4 regions of the Paenibacillus sp. FSL M7-0420 genome follow, and region 2 is predicted to be linked to each of the others. Evidence: riboswitches for the same ligand, from Rfam matches in the RefSeq annotation. Region 2 holds a riboswitch; each other region holds the start of a gene.
The links. A riboswitch is a leader RNA that binds a small molecule or an ion and turns the genes downstream of it on or off. The one in region 2 is predicted to bind cyclic di-GMP.
Positions count from the first base shown of each region.

Region 1: linked by a shared signal. The riboswitch ahead of MKX51_RS01625 (transglutaminase-like domain-containing protein) and the one ahead of MKX51_RS29650 (flagellar assembly protein A) in region 2 are both predicted to bind cyclic di-GMP.
Region 3: linked by a shared signal. The riboswitch ahead of MKX51_RS19390 (thiamine pyrophosphate-binding protein) and the one ahead of MKX51_RS29650 (flagellar assembly protein A) in region 2 are both predicted to bind cyclic di-GMP.
Region 4: linked by a shared signal. The riboswitch ahead of MKX51_RS03565 (PA14 domain-containing protein) and the one ahead of MKX51_RS29650 (flagellar assembly protein A) in region 2 are both predicted to bind cyclic di-GMP.

Region 1 covers NZ_JBBOCJ010000001.1:377,914-383,689, reverse strand. The annotation lists rRNA gene MKX51_RS01635 (23S ribosomal RNA) at 1-324, opposite strand, end outside; rRNA gene MKX51_RS01630 (16S ribosomal RNA) at 568-2,128, opposite strand; gene MKX51_RS01625 (transglutaminase-like domain-containing protein) at 2,497-3,306, opposite strand; cyclic di-GMP riboswitch class I at 3,320-3,400, opposite strand; cyclic di-GMP riboswitch class I at 3,474-3,555, opposite strand; gene MKX51_RS01620 (class D sortase) at 3,681-4,334, opposite strand; gene MKX51_RS01615 (GtrA family protein) at 4,406-4,810, opposite strand; gene MKX51_RS01610 (glycosyltransferase family 2 protein) at 4,800-5,776, opposite strand, start outside.
Region 2 covers NZ_JBBOCJ010000001.1:6,910,745-6,916,520, reverse strand. The annotation lists gene MKX51_RS29655 (aldo/keto reductase) at 1-137, opposite strand, end outside; gene MKX51_RS29650 (flagellar assembly protein A) at 152-1,786, opposite strand; cyclic di-GMP riboswitch class I at 1,894-1,986, opposite strand; gene biuH (biuret amidohydrolase) at 2,492-3,175, shown strand; gene MKX51_RS29640 (ABC transporter substrate-binding protein) at 3,201-4,214, shown strand; gene MKX51_RS29635 (ABC transporter ATP-binding protein) at 4,229-5,038, shown strand; gene MKX51_RS29630 (ABC transporter permease) at 5,035-5,776, shown strand, end outside.
Region 3 covers NZ_JBBOCJ010000001.1:4,506,609-4,512,384, reverse strand. The annotation lists gene MKX51_RS19400 (hypothetical protein) at 12-362, opposite strand; gene MKX51_RS19395 (carboxymuconolactone decarboxylase family protein) at 515-895, opposite strand; gene MKX51_RS19390 (thiamine pyrophosphate-binding protein) at 946-2,559, opposite strand; cyclic di-GMP riboswitch class I at 2,706-2,802, opposite strand; gene MKX51_RS19385 (methyl-accepting chemotaxis protein) at 3,304-4,554, opposite strand; gene MKX51_RS19380 (helix-turn-helix transcriptional regulator) at 4,628-5,584, opposite strand.
Region 4 covers NZ_JBBOCJ010000001.1:834,238-840,013, reverse strand. The annotation lists gene MKX51_RS03570 (glycosyl hydrolase) at 1-479, opposite strand, end outside; gene MKX51_RS03565 (PA14 domain-containing protein) at 669-3,017, opposite strand; cyclic di-GMP riboswitch class I at 3,032-3,112, opposite strand; gene MKX51_RS03560 (sugar phosphate nucleotidyltransferase) at 3,250-4,623, opposite strand.

The DNA.
Region 1 (5,776 bases), 6.5 Mb from region 2:
GTAACTCCATGTGAGACGTCCCACAACCCCAAGAGGCAAGCCCCTTGGTTTAGGCTGTTCCGCGTTCGCTCGCCGCTACTGACGGAATCACTATTGTTTTCTCTTCCTCAGGGTACTTAGATGTTTCAGTTCCCCTGGTCTGCCTCTGCGTATCCTATGTATTCAGATACGAGTAACTGCGAATTACCACAGCTGGGTTTCCCCATTCGGACACCCCCGGATCAAAGCTTGCTTACAGCTCCCCGAGGCAGTTTCGTTGTTCGCCACGTCCTTCGTCGGCTCCTGGCGCCTAGGCATCCTCCGTGTGCTCTTAGTAGCTTAACCAATGTGTTTTCCCTAAGGAAAATCACGGTAGCAACTAATAACTATTCCAACTTGCTTACACAAGTTTCAGCTAAAAGATGTTCTAAAACGCAAATTCGTTTCGGTATCCAGTTTTCAAGGATCAAGTTGAGAGCTTAAACTCTCAAAACTGACCAACGAGTGAGCATTCGAACCCAAGGGTTCTTTGGTGGAAGCGAAGCTTCCGATTTGAATGTCCTCATTGCAGAGAACGATTCTCCATAGAAAGGAGGTGATCCAGCCGCACCTTCCGATACGGCTACCTTGTTACGACTTCACCCCAATCATCTACCCCACCTTCGGCGGCTGGCTCCCTTGCGGGTTACCCCACCGACTTCGGGTGTTGTAAACTCTCGTGGTGTGACGGGCGGTGTGTACAAGACCCGGGAACGTATTCACCGCGGCATGCTGATCCGCGATTACTAGCAATTCCGACTTCATGCAGGCGAGTTGCAGCCTGCAATCCGAACTGAGACCGGCTTTGCTGGGATTGGCTCCACCTCGCGGCTTCGCTTCCCGTTGTACCGGCCATTGTAGTACGTGTGTAGCCCAGGTCATAAGGGGCATGATGATTTGACGTCATCCCCACCTTCCTCCGGTTTGTCACCGGCAGTCACTCTAGAGTGCCCAGCTTCACCTGCTGGCAACTAAAGTCAAGGGTTGCGCTCGTTGCGGGACTTAACCCAACATCTCACGACACGAGCTGACGACAACCATGCACCACCTGTCTCAACTTTCCCCGAAGGGCACCTGATGCATCTCTGCTTCGTTAGTTGGATGTCAAGACCTGGTAAGGTTCTTCGCGTTGCTTCGAATTAAACCACATACTCCACTGCTTGTGCGGGTCCCCGTCAATTCCTTTGAGTTTCAGTCTTGCGACCGTACTCCCCAGGCGGAGTGCTTACTGTGTTAACTTCGGCACCAAGGGTATCGAAACCCCTAACACCTAGCACTCATCGTTTACGGCGTGGACTACCAGGGTATCTAATCCTGTTTGCTCCCCACGCTTTCGCGCCTCAGCGTCAGTTACAGCCCAGAAAGTCGCCTTCGCCACTGGTGTTCCTCCACATATCTACGCATTTCACCGCTACACGTGGAATTCCACTTTCCTCTTCTGTACTCAAGTCACCCAGTTTCCAGTGCGACCTCAGGTTGAGCCCAAGGTTTAAACACCAGACTTAAATAACCGCCTGCGCGCGCTTTACGCCCAATAATTCCGGACAACGCTTGCCCCCTACGTATTACCGCGGCTGCTGGCACGTAGTTAGCCGGGGCTTTCTTCTCAGGTACCGTCACTCCGGCAGCAGTTACTCTACCGGACGTTCTTCCCTGGCAACAGAGCTTTACGATCCGAAAACCTTCATCACTCACGCGGCGTTGCTCCGTCAGGCTTGCGCCCATTGCGGAAGATTCCCTACTGCTGCCTCCCGTAGGAGTCTGGGCCGTGTCTCAGTCCCAGTGTGGCCGTTCACCCTCTCAGGTCGGCTACGCATCGTCGCCTTGGTGGGCCGTTACCCCACCAACTAGCTAATGCGCCGCAGGCCCATCCCCAAGCAGCAGATTGCTCCGCCTTTCATTCTCTCCTCAGGAGAAAAAAGAAATTATCCGGTATTAGCTACCGTTTCCGGTAGTTATCCCAGGCTTGAGGGCAGGTTGCCTACGTGTTACTCACCCGTCCGCCGCTAAGTCTGAAAGGAAGCAAGCTTCCTTTCACACTCCGCTCGACTTGCATGTATTAGGCACGCCGCCAGCGTTCGTCCTGAGCCAGGATCAAACTCTCCAAATTGGTATTTAGAAAGAGCGATTGCTCATTTTGAAACATCTGACGAGAATTTACATTCTCTAATTTTGGATCTCACCGAAGTGATCTCCAGATACTCACTCGTTGTTCAGTTTTCAAAGATCAAGCTCGTTGTTAGCGGCGATGTTATCGTCACCAGCAACTCTTATAATATATCACGTTCTTCTGAGCAATGCAAGCTTTATTTTTGAAATCACTTATTTAAGTAATCTCTCATTTCCTTTGCCGCTCCAACAACGCTTATTTATAATAACCTATCCTTCTATTAAAAAGCAACCTTTATATAAATAAAAATAACCCGCTTAATGATTAAGCGGGTTAGTCTCAGATAATGCTATAGTTCACAGCTATTCTTAGTAGAATTTCGCTGCAGTATATTTGCTTGCTGATTTGACCAGTTCTGTTGTTGCTGTTTTCTTGCCCAGACCTGCATCCACTGTAGTATCAATCGTCACCCATTTGCCGTTCAGGAACACTTCGTTCCAGGCATGGTATGAAGTTACATAGCTTGTATTCCCCATAACCAACTTGGTTGGAATCCCTTCACTGCGGAGCATAGTAGCGAACAAGGAAGCGTAATCGTAGCAGATCCCTTTGTTGGTAGCCAGTGTGTTGTCGTTGTTCGGAATATAATCCGTGCTTACACTGTTGGCCAGAGAGTAGTCATATTTCACGTTAGCTACGATGTAATTGTAGATAGCCTTAACTTTGTCTGCATCTGTGGTCAGACCCTTTGTAAGCTGTGCTGCCTTTTGAACGGATTTATCGGAAGAACTCCACTTTACATTCTGTACAGAGCTCAAATATACGGCATTCACATTGCTCATGGAGAGAGATACAGTCTCGGAAGATAGTACTTTGTATTTGTTGCCGGTAGTATTCTCAAGAACGGAGACCTTGTAAGAGCCATTACCTTGTTGCAGCGGGAACGTCTCGGTCGGTTTGGAAGTGTATAAGTTGTAAGTATAGCTGTTATTGTCCTTGGTAATCATGAGCTTCATCTTCTTGTCCTTAGGAACATCGTACGAAACCCCGATAATCCCTTGATCAAGTTGTCCAACATTTAACCAGCTTGAATCTGCATTTGCTGCTTGAGCAGTGCCTGTCTGCACGGAAGTGACGATCACAAAAAGCGTAATCAGCATTAAATAAAACTTCTTCATGGATAAAACCCCTTTCGGTAGCTGGCTGCCATTCTTACGGGAAGGCCCTTTAGCTTTGCGTCCCTACCTTTCGATAGGTTTGCCGTTATCGTATAAGCTTTATCTGTCCAATCTACTACCACATAATGACAGATCCAGAATGAAAACAAACAAAAAAAGCCTCTTCATTCGGTAACTGGCTGCCATCCATGACGGGAAGGCCCTGTAGCTTTGCGTCCCTACCTTTCGATAGGTTTGCCGTTTATCGTGTATTAGCTTTCATAGTTATATCTTACCATATCTATATCTATTAGCAAGACCCAATTGCTAGATTTCACCACAAATATACTAAAATTTTATGTTTTTTCGACCTTTATCGCCTTGTCCTGATAGAATCAGGTCAGCTTCGCGTGAATGATGAGTCTGTGGGTAGGGTTGACTAGCGGATCACAGGTAATAAGGGTCAAAATCTTATCGTCATCCTTTCCCTTCAGTACCGAAATATCGGTAGGCTCTACAATAGATACATCATATACAACATACTTGTATTCCTGTCCGCTTGTAATAACAGTAATGGTATCCCCTTTACCAACCTCATCCAATCTGTTGAACAGCCGCCCTGCCGTTCTTGACCGATGCGCAGCAATCGCTGCATTGCCTACCGCGCCAATCGGAGCTGTCTCCTTCATATGCGCCGCTGCATGCTTCATATTGGTCTTGTTGGCGCCCTCCAGTACAGGCAGCTTCAGATCGATTTTATCGATTTCAATAATAGCGGTGATCTTGCCTCCCACTTCAATCTCGGGCGCTGTAGTGGGCACCGGCTCTTCCGCACCAGACTCTTCCGCCAGCAGCTGGGTGACTTCCGCATAAGGCTTACTCAGATCCTGGCTGGCAGGAGCCGTAGCCGAAGGAACGATTTCACTATAGGCCTGTTCAGCCTCTTCCAGCAGCTTCTGCTGCTGACGGTCCTCGTACCATTCGCTTCCTTTGGGGTAGAGCATAATCAGGACCCCGGCAAGTATAATCAAATAGGATAACTTCCGCATGACAATCGCCTCCGCAATATAGAATAAGTGCTGCCTCCGCAGAATACGGGGAAGATATACGCTCTATCTCTTTAGAATACCCACTTCCGGCTTCCAAAGAAATTAATGATTACTGTAATAAAGGTAACCAGCACCTTGGCCATCAGCACCTGGACTCCCAGCCGGTCAGTCAGCAGATGAATCAGCAGCACCGAAATGCCCAGCACCAGCAGATTCAGCACAATAAATCTCACCAGCTGCATCCGGTCAAAGCCGCTATTGCCTCCTCTGTCCCGGCCCTTGAAGGTCACCTTCTTATTCCAGACAAAGCTGTTGGCCGTCCCGGCGCTGTAGGAAATAATCTGTGCAGGGGTGTTGAGCATCCCCAGGGAATGCAGCAGGGTAAATACCGCAAAATCAATGAACGTGTTAAGCAGGCCCACCGCATTGAATTTCAGAAACTGGATCATGCCTGCGCTCCAGGCCTTATTTTGCATAGTCGCTTTCCTTCCGCGTGTCTTCGGTCTCGGCATCCGGATAGCCCCGTGTCTCGCTTACGATATAGAGCGGTCTGTCCTTCGATTCATCATAGATCCGTCCGATGTATTCCCCGATGACGCCCAGCAGCATCAGCACAATGCCGTTAAACAGCAGGTTAACCCCGACAATGGAGGCCCAGCCCGGTACAGTCCAAGAGGTGAAGACTTTCTGGAATAAGACCAGAAACAGGTAGATGAAGCTGGAGAAGGACAGGAAGAATCCGATATACGAGGCGATTTTGAGCGGCTTGTGCGAGAAGGAGGTGATTCCGTCGAGCGCAAAGCGGATCATTTTCTTAAGCGGATATTTCGTCTCCCCGGCGAAGCGTTCCTCCCGCACATATTCCACCATGGTCTGCCGGAAGCCGACCCAGCTTACCAGCCCCCGTACATAACGGTTCTTCTCCTTCAGGCCGCGCAGCACATCGCAGACCTTACGGTCGATCAGCCGGAAGTCCCCGGTATCCGTGGGAATCTCCACACTGGTCATGCTGCTGAGCAGACGGTAAAAGATTTTGGCTGTCACCTTCTTGAAGAAGGTCTCTCCGTGGCGCTTCAGCCGCTTGGCATAGACTACCTCATAGCCTTCCTTCCACTTGGCGATCATCTGCAGGATGACCTCCGGCGGGTCCTGGAGATCTGCGTCAATGACCACAACAGCCTGGCCTTCAGCATAATCCATACCCGCCGTAATCGCCACCTGATGGCCGAAGTTACGGGAGAAGTCAATCAGCTTGACATGCTCATCCGTATTGCTTATGCCGCGCATAATCTCAGCCGTACGGTCCCGGCTGCCGTCATTGACGAATACTAGCTCATAGGAATCGCCGCAACCATCCATTACTTTTTTGAGCCGCTCGTACGTTACCTGAATGACTTCCTCCTCATTATACATGGGCACAATTACACTATATCTGGCCTTCA
Region 2 (5,776 bases):
AAATTGATGCCCTGATCCATAGCGGTGTGCAGAATGCGGACCGAGGTCTCCTGATCTGCCCGTTTGCCGAAGGAATTGGTTCCAAGACCCAGGGCGGACACCTGCAGGCCGCTATTGCCCAGACGGTTATATCTCACGCGCTCACTTCTCCTTATATAGTAGTAGTCTTAGCAGAATCACGCACAAGCAGCTTGCCGCCGGACTCCAGGCGGCTCTCCTGCGACCGGGCAAGATTAATTACCGCATGCTCCTCCTGGAGCAGCTCAATCTCCTCGCTCAGCTTGAGGAGCAGCCTGGAGAAGCGGCTTAGCACACTGTCTGTGATGTACCCGGTGAATTGTCCCGGATGGGCGAATACCTCAAGCATCTGCCGGAGCGGGTCTGTGCCGGAGCCGAACTCTCCGTTCATACGGCTCAGGGCAGCCTGAAGATCACGGATCAGGCTGCCGAGGTGGCTGTATTTATCTTCCAGCAGCAGCATGACTACCAGGCCGTAATTCACGGATTGCTGGCGGGATTCCACATTCTTGGCCAGCTGGCGCGCTGCCTCCAGCAGTCCGTCCGTCTCTGTCCGCAGCAGGCTTGCGAGGCTATGCAGACGATGCTGCAGTACCCCGGCGTGTCCGGCGTACAGGCCGCTGCCGGTGACCTGGCCGCTAACGTAAATACTGCCGGTGGCTATAATTGTAGATTGGCGGATATCGCCATAGACGTACACATTCCCGAGGGCTTCAACCCGTACAGGTCCTTCCAGATCTCCCGGTACAATGATGTCACCTGCGAACATAACATCGCCCGCAGGATCGGTCATCTCGCTGGTCAGCAGACAGGCCGGAGGGAAGTCACATATCCGGACGCTGCTGTTTCCTCCGCAGATGCGGGGTCTGCCGGTATGCCGGGCCACGATATGACCGCAGGGAAGGAGCTTGGCATGATTACCGGCAGCAAAGTAGAGATCCTGCGGCGGGGGAGGGGGCAGTACCCTTCCGTCTGTATCGAGGCCGGGAATGCCTTCTTCGGGCGGCAGTTTGCGGGCGAAGACTTCGCCTGCAAAGGTAAAGGGGGCCCCCGGGAAACGGAGATACTCCATGGTATCCTCAGGCTTCTGACCCGGGGCTCCCTGTCCCTGAAGCATCCGGTTCCCCTCCAGTGTATGCTCCGGCAGCAGGAATTCCAGCCGGGCTTCCTTGCCGGGCAGCGGGGATCTTCCTTCAGCGATGCAAACGGGAAGATATGTAGGGTTCTCCAGCTCCGCGTACAGGGCGGGAATGTTCAGGTTGCGCAGAATAAAACGGTTGTCCAGTGAGGCGATAATCTGTTCTATGGTGAGCGTGGACAGCAGCATCGCCGGATTGGGCTGGGCACGGACAACCGCTTCGAAGGCGGCAGGACAGTTGACCAGATTCCAGGCGTACTTCTCTGCACGGTATAAAGTGAAGTGGACCTTGAGCTTGTCAGGCGATACGGTAATTTCATATTGCGGCTTCTCACAGATCTCCCAAGTGATATAATCCGCCCTGGTCACCTCGGTTGGTTCTGTAACGGTCTTCCAGTTGATCTTCAGGACAACAGGGTGGATCGCAGAAATGCGGGCGGGAGCACCTCCGGGGAGCGGGGGAGTAATAAATATCTGGTTGTCCTGCACGAGGATAATTCCATTCTTATCTCCAGTTGTCCCGTCAGAAGTCCGGCCCTCCACAGAGAATGAATCCAGGAGACCTTTACGTTCGAGCATCAGGGACTCTACGAATTCATATCGGCTTGGTTCGATATCCTGCTGCGGCATGGTTGTAACCTCACTTTTTCGTATGATCAATGGCAATTCGTACAGAAAAAGAACATCATCAAGCCTGGGAGGCTTCCCCTCCTGAACAGCTGGCTTAAGTGGTCTCTATTGGCAGCCTGGCAACCGTAAACGCAGATTCTGGCGTTCTTAGGCCCATAGCTTTGCGTCCTGCCCTTTCGGGGAGTTTGCCTTTAGAAATAGATCAATGATATACATCCTGTAGAGGCAATGAATAGTGGTCGACTGCAATCGACAAAAAGAATCATAAATAGTTCTTATGCGTCATTAACTTCTGCAAACAAGCTTAATTCTAGTACTTAAAGAGCTATTTTTCAACTATATTATGCCTATTTATCAAAAAACTCGAAATATGCAGCTCTATTTCGACAAAAAAACTGGTTTCCCAGCGCTTACAGCTTATGGAAGAGGCAGAAGGAGGAAAGTGTGAGCATTGAACTGTTGGGACACTCTGGGCTTGGTAAGACCCGGAGTGTTCCTTTTTGATAAGGAGTATTGCGAGTATAAATGTTATGTATATGTTAACTATGTAAATAAACACAAACATTCAGTGTATTATTTCGTAATAAAACCGAAGACATCCCAAATTCATTGTAATATAATCTAACTCATACCAAGGAAACGCGAATTAATGTTAACTAATATAACATTAATAGAGATAGCGACATCAGGAGAGGAGCATAAACCATGCAGATTGCAGCAACACCTTACATCTGGCCTTATGACGGGGCTGTGGACCCGGCGAAGACAGCGCTGATGATTATCGACATGCAGACGGATTTTTGCGGCAAGGGCGGTTACGTCGAGAGAATGGGTTATGACCTCTCATTAACAGCGAGGGCGATTCAGCCCATTCAGCGGCTGCTGGCACGTATCCGGGAGATTGAAGGGTTCACCGTGATCCATACCCGCGAGGGGCATAAGCCGGATCTGTCGGATCTGCCGGCGAACAAACGGTGGCGCAGCCGCCAGATTGGGGCCGAGATCGGCTCCGAAGGACCGGCGGGACGAATCCTCGTGCGGGGGGAGCGCGGCTGGCAGATCATTGAGGAGCTGGCGCCTGCTGGCGGAGAGTACATTATAGACAAGCCGGGCAAAGGGAGCTTTTACGCAACGGACCTGGACCTGATCCTGAAGAATAAAGGAATTACCCATCTGATTCTGACTGGTATTACTACCGATGTCTGTGTACACACCACGATGCGGGAAGCCAATGACCGCGGGTACGAGTGTCTGATTCTTGCGGATTGCACGGGAGCGACGGATGAAGCGAATCACCTGGCGGCGCTGAGTATGGTTCAAATGCAGGGCGGGGTGTTCGGCAGTGTAAGTGATTCACAAGCGGTGCTGCGTGCGCTGGAGCAATACTAAATCATTCATAAACGGGGGAATAACCATGTGGAACAAGTCCAGAACGAAAGCGCTGATGCTGTTAACCTCGCTGATGCTGCTCCTGACCGCCTGCGGTAACACTACGGAAGCCGGTAAGGCCGAAGGCCAGGGAGCGGAAGGCTCAGGCGAGCTGAAGAAGGTGGTGCTCCGGCTGAAGTGGATTCACCAGGCGCAGTTTGCCGGCTTTTATACCGCGGTGGAAAAAGGCTTCTATAAAGAAGCGGGGCTGGATGTTGAGATCCGCCCGGGGGGCTCGGATTTCCCCGCTGTGCAGATGGTAGCTTCCGGCAGTGAGGAGTTCGGAGTTACGGGTGCCGACCAGGTCGTCATCGCCAGAGAGAAAGGCGTCCCTGTCAAAGCGTTATCCGCGATCTACCGCAAAACCCCGTTCGTCATGTTCACACTCAAAGAGTCCGGGATCAAGACGATGGAGGACCTTGTCGGGCAAAAGGTAGGCATTAAGCTGGGCGGCAACGAAGAGCTGACCTTCCGGGCCATGGAGAAAAGCGCGGGCATCGACCCTTCGCAAATCGAAGAGATGCCGGTCAAATACGATCTGAGTCCGCTGTTGACCGGGCAGGTCAAGGCCTGGCCCGGCTATGTCATTAATGAAGTGCTGGCTGTAGAGGAGCAGGGCAAGGAAGTGAATATTATCGACCCGAACGACTATGGCATCAATTTCTATGCCGATACCTTATTCACCACGGAGTCTGTCATCAAGAAGGACCCGGAGATGGTCGCAAGCTTCGTGCAGGCGTCTATGCAGGGCTGGGATTATGCGGTGAAGCATCCGGAAGAGGCGGCAGAATTCGGTCTGAAATATGGCGAGAAGCTGGATCTGAAGCATGAGGTCAATATGATGAAGGCCAGCATTCCGTTGCTTGATCCGGAGAAGCTCCCGCTGGGCTCAATGGACGAGGCATCTTGGGAGACATTGCAGAAGAATCTGGTCGAGCTGGGATTTGTGAAAAAGGAACAGGATACCGGCGGATTGTTCACCAATGAGTTTTTGAAATAAGGAGGGACCCGATAATGACAACAGCGATCAAAGAACAGCTGGATACTGCCGCCGCGCAGCATCCCGGTACCCGGGAAACCATGCTCTCCCTGCGCAACTGCTCTCTTTCCTTCGGCAACGTGCCTGTGCTGGATAAGGTCAGCCTTGATGTATACCGCAATGAGTTCATTTCGATTCTTGGACCGAGCGGCTGCGGGAAATCCACAACACTCCGGCTAATGCTGCGGCTATTAAGCCCGGAAGCCGGTGGAGAGGTGGCGTATGCCTCCCCGGATCTGTCCCTGGGCATGGTCTTTCAGAAGCCGGTCCTGATGCCGTGGCTCAGTGCGCTACAGAATGTCATGCTGCCGCTGGAGCTGGGCGAGAAGAAGAAGTTCAGTAAAGCCGAGGCGCGTGAAAAAGCAGAAAGTGCCCTGCGCCTGGTCGGTCTGCAGGATTATCTGAACCACTTCCCGCATCAGCTCAGCGGCGGGATGCAGCAGCGGGCGGCGATTGCCCGGGCCCTGGCTGCCGATCCGACGGTGCTGCTGATGGACGAACCGTTCGGCGCGCTGGATGAGCTGACACGCGAGAAGCTGAATTTCGAGCTGCTGCGGCTGTGGGAGAGCCCGGAGACCAGTCTAAGCAGCATTGTGATGGTTACCCATTCCATACATGAATCCGCGCTGCTGTCAGACCGGGTCGTGATGATGTCTCCCCGGCCCGCCGGTGTGACGGATATCATTCCGGTGACGCTGCCCTCCCCGCGTGAGGCGGGCATGGAAGAGCTGCCGGAATTCCACCGGATTGTCAAGGAACTGAGAAAGCGGGTGAAGCATCTATGACGGTCAAAATCAAAGACACCCTGTACCCGGTCACGTTTGCGCTCGGCTTCCTGCTTCTCTGGGAGCTGGCTGTACGTCTCCTGTCGGTGCCTATGTATCTGCTGCCTGCGCCTACGCAGGTAGTCTCGGCAATTAATAGCTCGCTCTGGTCGCATACGCTGGTTACGCTGGGCGAAGCGCTGACCGGGTTCATTCTCGCCAATATCCTCGGCCTGGCTACCGCAGTGATTTTCGTGTATTCCAAGCCAATTGAGAAGGGGATGTTCCCGCTTGCCATCGCCCTTAAGACTACGCCGCTGGTGGCGCTGGCCCCGCTGCTGGTCGTTTGGCTGGGGACCGGGTATACCTCGAAGGTAATCGCTTCGATGCTGATCTGCTTTTTCCCGATTCTGGTGAATAGTGTTAAGGGTCTTAAGGCGATTGAATACGAAGCCTGGGAGCTGTTCTCGACCTACAAAGGGACGAAGAGTGAAATTTTCTGGAAGCTGCGGCTGCCGACGAGTCTGCCTTATATCTTCTCTGCCCTGAAGATCTCCACCTCGCTCGCCATTGTCGGAGCCATAGTTGGCGAATTCGTCGGAGCGAATAAGGGGCTGGGTTATGTGGTGCTCGTCTCTTCCTATCATATGGATACGCCGGTGATGTTCTCGGCCATTATTGCTTCGGCGCTCTGCGGCCTGCTGCTGTTCTGGTGTATCGGGCTGCTGGAGAAACGGGTTATTTTCTGGACAAGGAGCG
Region 3 (5,776 bases), 2.4 Mb from region 2:
AATTGTATTTATTAAGCTTGTACGGTTGAAGTGATCTCCAGGTTCTCAAGTCCGGCTTTGCGGCCCAGGCGTGCCAGCTGCATTTTGAGGATCGGGTTATTTTCCAGGGTAAGACTCACTTTCTGGAAGCCGTCAGCCTTGAACATGATGAAGCAGCCTTCAAGCAGCGGTACAACATCAGGAGCTGTTACATTCAGCTTGCGGCAGTCGATCTCTAGTGCATATTCAGCAGGGCTGATCGGGTTAATGGTCTGCTGGTAAGCCTGTATGGATTTGAGCCCGTCCTCGTTAGAGAAGGTTCCCTCCAGCTCAATATTGATTACTTTCTTCGCAGTATCTGTCTTCAAAATAAATTGTCCCATGTTGATCTCTCCCTAAGTGTAATTTCCAATACCTCCAAAACATTATTTCTGCGACTCTATTCGACAAAACCGCAGTTCGATTTGGGATATTTTGCCTTCATTATAACCAGATCATCCTGAAATGTGCAATTGAAAAGTCGAAATTTGTAGAATTATGAAGATTTTTCTTTGATCTCCTCCAGGGTATCCAGCAGCACATTAAAGGCCGAAATCACCCGGGGGGCACCGACGCAAGGGGTCAGATGCAGCAGCACACCCTTGATCTGCTCGACGGTCATGCCAACGCGGAGCGCCATTACATAATGAACCCCCAGCTGTTCATATTGCCCCATCGTAATCAGAGACGAGATCACTGCAATCTCCTTCCAGTCAGAGCCAATCGTGGTCCGCTGAAAAATATCGCCATAAGCATTGCCCATGATATATTCGGCTAATTCCGGAAAATGCTCTTTGATCGGAGCCAGGGCCTTGGCCCCATAATCTCCTGAGAGATCAGTGAAATGATCGAGTCCGCTGTTCATGCTCTTGTTCACGTTATGTCCTCCTGACAGTAGGTTAGAAAAGGTGTGCGGATATGGCTTCCTTACGTAAGATCCAGCGTTCGGTGCGCCGTAGGAGGCATTTCATCACGGTCAGTCAGCAGTTCAATGACAGCTGCCTTGTTAAGGGCCACAGCTTCGCGGATTGCGGCAGCGAACTCCTCCTGCGTCTCGCAGCGGAAGCCGGCTGCACCCAGCGATTCGGCGAATTTCACGGCATCCATCGGAACCTCGAAGATCGTACCGTCAATCCGGCCGGTCGTTTTCTCCATGCCCTTGAGCGCCATATCCAGCTGCATATTGTTCACCACGATGAAAATTACCGGAATGTCCTTGCAAACGGCCGTGTTTATTTCAGCTCCGAGCATCATAAAACAGCCGTCCCCGGTAATACAGAAGACAGTCTCCCCGGGAGAGGCAGCCTTGGCGCCGATGGACATGCCAATTGAATTGCCCATACAGGCAAAGTAGGCATCGAATATGAAGCTGCCGGGCCTGCGGACATTGAACCATTTCACAGCATTGAAGCCATGGCTGCCGTCATCTACAAACACGCTGCTGTTGTAAGGAATCAAGTCGCTCATCGTGCTCATTACCGAAGCCAGAGAGAGGCCGGCCAGCACGGGCAGCTCGTCATTGTAAGCATTGGAGATTGTGATTTCATGCCTGGTGACCGTAGAGGAGTCCAGCTTCTGAAGATACAGTGCCAGGTTGTCCCTTAAGTCCCCGCCGACAGCGATGGTGGATGAGGACAGTATTTTGCCGACAAAGGTTGGATCTACATCGAACTGGATCAGCTGCTGCGGATGATTCTCCGGCTTCAGGTTGCAGATGGTCATGTCGCTCAGCCGGGAGCCCAGAACAATGAACAGATCACTGTTGTTCAGCAATTCATCGCCGTGCGAAGAGCCGCCGACGCCGACCGGACCGTGGTAGAGCGGGTGATCATAAGCTATGGCGCCTTTGCCGCCTGGAGAGGTGACTACAGGAATGTTGAAGGTTTCGGCCAGCTGGACCAGTTCCTGATGGGCACCTGAACGGTTGACGCCTTTACCGGCAATGATCAGCGGTCTGGCGGATTGATTAATCGCCGAGATGACCCGGTCATAGTTCTGATAACTGACTAGTCCCTCGCGTTCCGGCAGAACAATCCGGCATTCCGCGAGCCGCTCTGTCTGCACATCAAACGGAATGCAGAGATGGACCGGACCTTTCCGGTCACCGAGGGCGATGGATAGGGCATGGTTGAAAATCGTGCTGAAGTGATCGCCGCGTTCAACGAGCTTGCTGAAGAGGGTGGCCGGCCGGAACATATCCGCCAAATCAGCCAGATAGGAAGTGGAATCCTGACATTGGGGAATGCCCAGCTCCTTGATGGACTGATGTCCGGTGATGAAGAGGACGGGAAGATTATTGGCCTTGGCATGCGCTGCTGCGGTGAGCAGATTCGTTCCGCCCGGACCGGAGGTGCCGAAGGCTACCCCGAGACTGCCGGTCTTCAGAGCATAACCGCCGGCGGCGAAGCCGGAGCTGGATTCGTGCCGGCCGGGGATGAACTCTATACCGTAGTCAACCATTTTCAAAGCGATGGGGCAAATAGACTTGCCTATGATTCCAAAAGAATGAGTGACTCCCAGATTGCGTAATGCTTCCGCCATATAATCTGCAACTGTCTTCAGAACATCCACCCCGCAAGTTGTTATTTGTATACGTCAGCAATAGAAAACCTGTACTCAACATTGGAGCACAGGTCTGTTGCACGAATCACCATAATCAAACGCGAAACCTAAGGCGTTCACAGTTTTTCAGCAACCTGGCTGTCATGATCCCACTTCAGAAATGAGACTGTAGATCCATGGCTTTGCGTCATTCCCTTTCGGTGAATTTTGCCGGTATGCGGTTATAAATGAATTTGTGGAGAATTTTCCTTTACAATATATTCCTTGCTCCTCTTTTGTCAATAACCCCTGTGAGAAGAAACTCGGAATTTGACGAATATTCAGGAGTAAAAATGGCTAAATATTTGGATTTTCAAACTTTTGAAAATGGTTGTCTCTGGAAGACTAAAGTCTTAAAATGCAAATGGCCATTTAGGTTGGTTAATATGGGAAGTGAGCCCAAAGACTCATTACATTCCTGATTTACTGCAAAATATTAAGAAATCGCTAGATATACAGCATTGCAAATTTCGGTGATAGGACTTAAGTAGCGGTGATGTGAGAGGTTAGCTTATAGACAATCTATGACAATAGAACGACTATAGTAAAGAAGTGCAAAGCACGTTTTTTACCGTTATGCACAATTTCAACAATTTGTGAATATTACATAACAATCTTTGTTTTGCCCAAAAAAAGAGACACCTCCCGCAGAAAATTCCGCAGGCGTGTCTCTTTGTGCCGGGGTTAAAATTTGAAAATATGAATCGTTTTTTGCAGGTTGAAGACTGCGGAGGTCATCTTCTCTGTCTCCTCAGCTACGGATTGCAGAGCATGAATCTGTTCGTTCATTGCTGCGGATACCTCTTCCGTCCCTGCGGCGGTCTCCTGGGTGATGGCTGAGATATTCTCGATCGCCCCGGAGATCTTGAGCGCGCTCTCCAGCATAAGGTCACTCTCTGCGGAGAAAGAGGCAATCTGCTCGGTTATGTATTGGACACTATGCACAATTTGAGCAAAGATGTTGGCCGTCTCCGTAATCATCTCATTCTGCACCTGGACTACCTCTTCGTTAATGGCGATGTTATCAATAGCCTGCTTGATATCCGCTTCGATGCTGCGTACCAGACCGAACACCTCTTTGGTTGAAGCGGTGGATTCCTCGGCCAGCTTGCGGACCTCCTGGGCAACAACTGCGAACCCGCGGCCATGCTCGCCTGCACGGGCGGCTTCAATAGAAGCATTGAGCGACAGCAGATTGGTCTGTTCAGCAATTTCAGTAATCGTCTTGGTAATCATCGTAATGCCTCGTGCGTTATGCGATAGGGCTTCGATGGTATCCGCCACCTTCCGGGTAGCCTGGATGTTCTTGCGCATGCCTTCGGCTTGGGTATCCACCGATTGCCGCCCCTGTTCTACCAATTCCAGCGTATGTACAGACCTTCTATTCATTTCCTTGGTGGAATTCGTATAATTGGAGACTTTGATTTCGATATCCTTGATCGATTCGGTCATATCAGCGATATCCACCGAGATTTCGTTAGCACCGAGGGCCAGTTCATTGGAGGAGGAGGCCACCTGCGCCATGACAAACTTCAGGTTCTGATTCTTGTCTTCAATCCCGCGGCTGGCGTCCATAACCTGACGGGTAATCTGTGAGGCATCGGTGAGGATTTTTTTGAGCTTGTCAATCATGGTGTTGAAGGAGCGGCTAATGTCGCCCATGGAGCCATTCTCGTCAGCACGGCTGGTGAAGTCGCCTTTGGCAATCGTGTGCGTCACATTGGAGATATCCTCAAATGAAGATGTAAGCGTTCTCTCAATGAAGCGCGCAAGCGGGTAAGTCAGCGCTGCCAGGACAGCGACAAGAATAATGCCGATGAGCAGCCTGTCCATAAGGATTAGCGTAATTAAGACAGGGACAGCGAATAAAGCGGCAACCAGGTAACATCCGGTGACGATTTTTTGTTTCAACGGCAGCTTGTTCATCCAGTCCATAATGTAAAGTCCCCCTATAAATAATAATGTGTATTGTAATATTATAGGGGATACTAGTGCATTTGGTCTATTATTAAAAATCGTATAATGCTGCCGCTTCGCGCAGAGCCGCAGCAACCGTATCCGCAAGCTCAGGCGGTGCCGTCACCTTGATGCCCTGACCCAGGGACAGGATGATCCGGCACGCAGACTCCGGTGTGTTGAACTCGACCTCGGCCCTGATCCAGCCCGGGGCCTCAGAAGGCTCCTGGTGCAACAGGGCGACGTATCGCTCCTTCTGCAGCTCCTTCATTGTTTGCTCTCTTACAAGCAGGCTGGAGGGGTACCTGGGCAAGGCAGACTTGAATGCGGCGGTGGAGGTCTCCCAGTAGCGGGACAGGTCAAAATCCTCCGGCAGCTCAAATAGCTCATCTGTGACTTTGGCCTCAGTGATTCTGGAGACCCGGTAGGTCCGCAGCAGCCCGCCGCTATGCTCGGCAACTACGTACCATACGCCGCGCTTGACCACCAGCCCCAGCGGTGCAACCAGCCGCTTCGCAGCGTCCTCCCCGCGCAGATAGGTGATGCTCACCTTGCGGTTCTCCCATAAGGCTTCCTGCAAAGCGGTCAGGCAGGGATAGGTCTCCCCGGAGGGATGCCACCCGGCTCCGTCGATGTGAATCCGCTGGCTGAGGAAGCTGAAGGGGGTGACTGGCTGCCGGGTAGCGACAGCCTGCAGCTTGCGGGCGGCCGAGGAGAACTCCTCCTGAATGCCCAGAGCGTGCAGAATTGCCGGATCAGCGGGCACCAGCAGTGCGGCAATCTCCTTGGTGTTCATTCCGGTCAGGGAATTCCGGTAGCCTTCAGCCAGCCTCCAGCCGCCTTCCCGGCCGCGCTCGGCGAGCACGGGGATGCCGGAGAAGCTAAGTGCCTCCATATCCCGGAAGATTGTACGTTCGGAGACCTCCAGCGTTTGCGCCAGCTCTTTGGAGCTGATTTTGCCGCGGCTCTGTAAGAGTTGAACGATAGTGATCAGGCGATCCGCTCTCATTCTGCAACCTCCCTTGAATGTGTTATTTATATATGTCAATGGTTGTCATGTATAAGGTATATATTAGACAAGAGTACGGATTAGCGCAAATGATCATCTAATCCGCAGTACCGTCCTTTAAAAGGAAGGCAAAGCCGTTTCCGCTTATATAACGCAAAAACACTCTTTGGAAGTGCGCAGCCTTAAGCCTGC
Region 4 (5,776 bases), 6.1 Mb from region 2:
GGCTTCTGCACATTGGTCCATACCGGCGCAGTTCCCGGCAGATTCTGATGGAAGGTCATGGCGACAATGCCGCCGCCCTTATGCCACCGGATGGCGCTGTCCACGACAGCCTGACGCTGCTTGGCAATGGTCGCCTTGGACTGGTTACCTATGGCTCCCAGCTCATAGCCATGCAGAACGGCATAGCGGCCGGTTGTGGTGCGGAGCTTATTATTGAATTCATCGGGGCTCTCCAGGTAATCATGCTGGCCGGATATCATGCCCTTGCCGCTGAGATCGTGGAGATAGCTTAACAGTGCGGAAGCCTCCTTGGAGGCCGAAGGATTAATGGGCTTAATGGGAGCGGCGGCAGGGGCGGCCAGTGTGGTAATCTTGGCATCTGCCGGAAGACTGCGCCCTTCCCCCCATGGAAGCAATGAAAGGATAAGGATAAGAGGAAAAACAGTTGTAAATAGCCTGTACTTACGGTTAGTGTTCAATGTAATCTCCTTTCTCCAGCCACACCGCTTCGGCAGACCCCGGAGCGGTTACGCTTCCCGGATGGTCGTCTATAGCTTAGTAGCCCTGCTGGTAAGCAGGGCCATTAAGAGTGGCTTGCAGGATTTATAATTGTAACGTCTTAACCAGTAACAGCGCCAATGTTGAACACAGCTGCGGACCTTATGAGCTTACGAAGCGGAAGGGAGAAACAGCGCGCTTGCCGGAATGGTTCCTTTGGCCTGGCTTGGACTCTGCCACATCAGCCGCGCTTTTGCATCCCCTTGATTCTCATAATACTCTACCTGAATATCATACAGCTCGCCTGCGGTCAGGCTGATGCTGCCCATGCGTTCGGTGCCGCTCTGCTTCACCCAGCTGTCAATCACAAGCTCACCGTTCACCCGTACGCGGATACCGTCATCGGAATGGGTATAGATCTGATAAGTCTCCGTGTAGAGCGGCTTCATCTTCCCGCTCCAGCGGACAGAGAAAAAGTCTATGCCGAGGGCGGCATCCGGCGAGCCTTGGCGCCAGTTGAAATCAAGCACAGCATCGGTACGCACTACAGCGGGTTCGCCCGATAGCGTCATGTTATTGAAGTATTCCGCGTACAGTCCATTGGCAGCAGGAACTTCTACCGGCAGATCCACCGGTGTTGCTGTAGGAGAAGGAACGGGAGCCGCTGTCGGCGTAGGCACCGGTGTTGGCGTTGGCGTTGGCGTTGGTGTCGGTGCTGGCGTCAGTGTTGGTGCTGGTGTTGGCATTGGTGTCGTTACTGGTGCCGGCGTTGCTGTCTGTGCTGGCGCTACTGTCGCTGCTGGTACCGTTGTCGGTACTGCTGTTGCAGCCGGAGCAGGTATGGATGTGTTGCCTGCTCTGGAGAAAAGCGCACTTGCAGGTACGGTTCCCTTCACCTGGCTGGGGCTCTGCCACATCAGATGGACATTCGCATCGCCTGCATTCTCATAATACTCTACCTTAATATCGTACAGTTGCCCGGCAGTCAAGGCTATGCTTCCTGTGCGGGCAGTTCCGCTCTGCTTGACCCAGCTGTCAATGACTGCTGTGCCGTTCACCCATAAGCGGATACCGTCATCCGATGTAGTATAGAACTGATAGGTCTCGCTGTAAGCCGGCTTAATCTGGCCGGTCCACCGGATCGAGAAGTAGTCCACGCCGAGTGTGGTATTAGGAGTACTCTGACGCCAATTGAAGCTGATGACCTCATCGTTACGCACCATAACCGGTGTCCCCGAGAGTGTCATGTTCTTGAAGTATTCTCCAAGCAACCCATTCTGGCCAGGCTTGCTCTCCGTATCACCGGAGGTTGGGACCGGCTTCGGAATCGGCGCAACGGTTGGTGCCGATGTTGCGGTTGGCGTTGCTGTTGGCGTCGGCGTTGCGGTTGCCGTTGGTGTCGGTGTTACTGTAGGCGCTGGTGTTGCTGTAGGCGTCGGTGTTGCGGTTGGCTTAGGGGCCGCCACTGGAGCAGTCCAGGCCTTATATTGGTCACGGGTCAGTGTGTAGCTGTCATTCATGAAATTCTTGATCGTAGCCGTGCTGTTATTCTCATAGAGCATCTTGCCCCAGTTCATCATGAACACGTAATTCTGCTGGGTCAGCTTCAGCTTCGAGATATTCGGCATTTCACCGTTCTCGCCGATGCCGATCGGTTTGCCGCCAGCCAGGCTGGTCAGATCATCATGATATTTATTCGAGTAGTCGTTATTATATATATCCGCTGCCAGCACATCCACTCTGTCCGCACCCGGATAAGTCCGTGCATAGGGATCAGAGTTGGCATTCGGCGCATTCGGGTTCCATACCCAAATCAGATTATTTAATTGATGAACGTTTACGAAACGGTCATACATAATATTCCATAGAGCTGAGAAATTATCTTTCTTCCCCCACCAGAACCAGCCGCCGTTCATTTCATGGTACGGTCTCCACAGGATGGGAACCTTGGCATCCCGCAGGCTTTTCAGAGAGACGGCTACTTTATCCAGATCGGTGATCAGCGCATTATACTCTGTAGTACCGGGGGTTACGTATTTGTTGAATTGTGCCTGGCTGATTGACTTCTGCACATTGGACCATTCGTACTTGGTGCCCGGCAGGTTCTGGTGGAAGGTCATGGCGACAATGCCGCCCGCTCTGGACCAGTTCGTTGCACTCCAGACAATATTTTTGCGTTGTGCAGCGACTCCGCTCTCACTCTGTCCACCGATTGCTCCAAGCTCATAACCATGCAGTGCGGCGTATTGTCCGCTTGTTCCCTTTAGCTTGTTGCTCAGCTCATCCGGACTCTCGAAATAGTCATGCTGCCCTGTAATAATTCCATTTCCCGAGATATCATACAGATTGTTCAGCAGCTTGACCGCCTCGGCTGAGGCATTAGGGTTCACGGGCGCTCCTGTAGAGGAGGCAGCCTTGACAGTGGACGGGGCGATTCCCAATCCCACGGGTACAGCAGACAATACCACGGCCAGCGACAGCACAGCGCAGAGCAAACGAGACTTACGGTAAGTTTTCACAATATTCTCTTCCTTTCGGTAGCCAGGCTGCCACTCTTGCGAAGGCCCTATAGCTTTGCGTCCCTATCTTTCGATTAGGTTTGCCATTGTCGTTTTGGAAGGATCAATCCCTCTTACCGTAAGTATCGTCGATATGCAAATTTAATGTAGAGTAAAAACAAAATTTGTCTAAAAAATAGTTCTCAATACCTGATTTAAAATTGTAACAATTGGTTAAATAGATAAGTTAGACCTAAGAAATGAACTGATGTAGAGCGATATCCTCCCAGTCCAGAGTAATACGGATATTGTCTTCCTCTACCAGCTCAGAGCCTGTCTGCACCTCAATGAACTCCACATCGGTAAGAGCAAGAATGGCATGCTTGGTCCCTTCCGGTATCCGCACCACATCCCCTGCCTTCACGTTGTGCATCTTCTCGTTAATCACAATGCTTGCTTCGCCGCTGACAAAGGTCCAGATTTCACTGCGTTTGTGATGCAGCTGATAGCTGATATTTTTACCCTCATTGATGAAAATCCGCTTGGTCAGCACCTCGTTGCCTTCATCATATTTCACATAATCGATCACCTTGTAGTGTCCCCAGCGGCGTTCCTCGTACATCGGTCTTTGTTCAAAAGTCTTCAGCACTTCCTTGATCCGCGGACTCTCGGCCTTGTGTGTCACCAGAATGCCGTCCGGGCTGGCGGCGATAATCAGATCCTTCGCCCCGATGACCGTAATCGGAATATCCAGCTCGTTAATGAGGCAGGTGCCCTCGGAATCAGCGGTGATGAAGCCTTTGCCGACATGGTTGCTGGTCATTTCCTCGGTCAGGGTGTTCCAGGTACCCAGGTCCTTCCAGAATCCGGCATAAGGCTGCACGACGATGTTCTCTTCTTTCTCTACCACTTCGTAATCGAAGCTGATGGAGGACAGCAGCTTATACTGCTTCTGCAGCTCCTCGTAATTCAGCGGCAGCCCTTTGCGCTGCAGGATATCCAGCAGGTAGCCCAGACGGAAGGCGAATACTCCGCAGTTCCAGAGCGCTCCCCGGCTGATCAGCTCCTCGGCCTGCACACGGTCAGGCTTCTCCTGGAAGTGGCTCACTTGCAGGTAACCATTCGCTCCCGCATCTGCGCCCGTTGGAATGATGTAGCCGTATTTCTCCGAAGCATGCTCGGGAACTACGCCCATCAGCGCCAGGTTCGCCCCGCTCACCAGCATGGTGTTCTCCAGCTGCAGCACCGTTTCGAAAAAGGAGGATTCCACGTATGGGTCCACCGGCAGAATCGCCACGGTCTCGCTTGGGGACACCCCCGCGATGGAATACAGGTAGGCCGCCGTCAGCGCAATAGCCGGGAAGGTATCCCGCCGCTCCGGCTCCACGATGATCGGCACCCCGCTGCCGAGCTGGCTCTGGATCATCTCCACCTGGCTGCGTCCGGTCGCCAGATAAGAGGACCCGGCCATGCCGTTCTCCTCCAGCTGTCTCCATACCCGTTGTACCATCGATTCCGGTTCACCTGCCGGGCTTTCCAGTACCTTCAGAAATTGCTTGGAGCGTGAGTCATTGGACAACGGCCAGAGCCGCTTGCCGGAGCCGCCTGATAGAAGTACTAGTTTCATAGTGAACCCTCCATATCGTATTGTTATTGGGTATTTCTTGTTGCTGGAATTGTAATTTAAAATCCCGCCTGTTATGAGGGTCGCTGCAAGGAATTTTGGGCTTACGGCCGCTGTTGTATTTGGATTTCTTGATTAAAACCGCTTCTCGCGGTAGAAATCCAAATACAAAGGCGGACGCTAACGCTCCTACAGCTCCAAAATTCCTCTCCGCTCCATTTCATAACAGGCTGTGCTTTTACATCCGCTTCGCCCGCAGGCGAAGCTCCCGGCTAAAGATCCGATATTGCCGGCTTGTTGTAGCGGCAAGGGGGCCGGGCTGCCGCGCTATACTTGCGGCAGCAGCAGTTGAAATCCTGGTTGCCGGCAGCCTGCCTTCACGACAGTGAATCCCTGGTTGCCGCCTACTGTTGCGGCGGAGAAAGATTCAAAAGCTCAAAGACTCTTAAGTGCCGCTTGTTCCAAGGCGTCGCCGCTGAGTTAGCGGCTGGAAAGAACAAGTTCCAAGACATTAGAATTCAAGACCAAGATTCAAGACCGGAATCCAAGACTCTTGTGCCAAGGGCTTGCCGCACAAGTTCGCGGCGGCAGAAGCTGGTTAGTTAAGTACTAGGCACTAGTGCTGCTCAGTTGCTCCATTTGGCTCGAATCCGGGAAATCAGGGGTACTTGTGCTCTTCATTTGCTCGTTCAGCTAACATTCCCGGGATTCAGGTGCACTTGTGCTCTTCATTTACTCATTTAGCCAACTTTCCCGGGATTCAGGTGCACTTGTGCTCTTCATTTACTCATTTGGCCAACTTTCCCGAGATTCAGGTGCACTTGTGCTCTTCATTTACTCATTTAGCTAACTTTCCCGGGATTCAGGTGCACTTGTGCTCTTCATTTACTCATTTAGCCAACTTCCCCGCGATTCAGGTGCACTTGTGCTCTTCATTTCCGCTTCCAGCCAACTTTCAGCGCATTCAATGGGATTTATCCCTCTCATTTCGCCGGCCAGCCCACTTTCGACGCATTCAAGGGGATTTATCCCTCTCATTCCGCCGTCCAGCCCGCTTTCAGCGCATTTAATGGGATTTATCCCTCTCATTCCGCCGTTCAGCCCACTTTCAGCGCATTCAAGGGGATTTATCCCTCTCATTTCGCCGTCCAGCCCG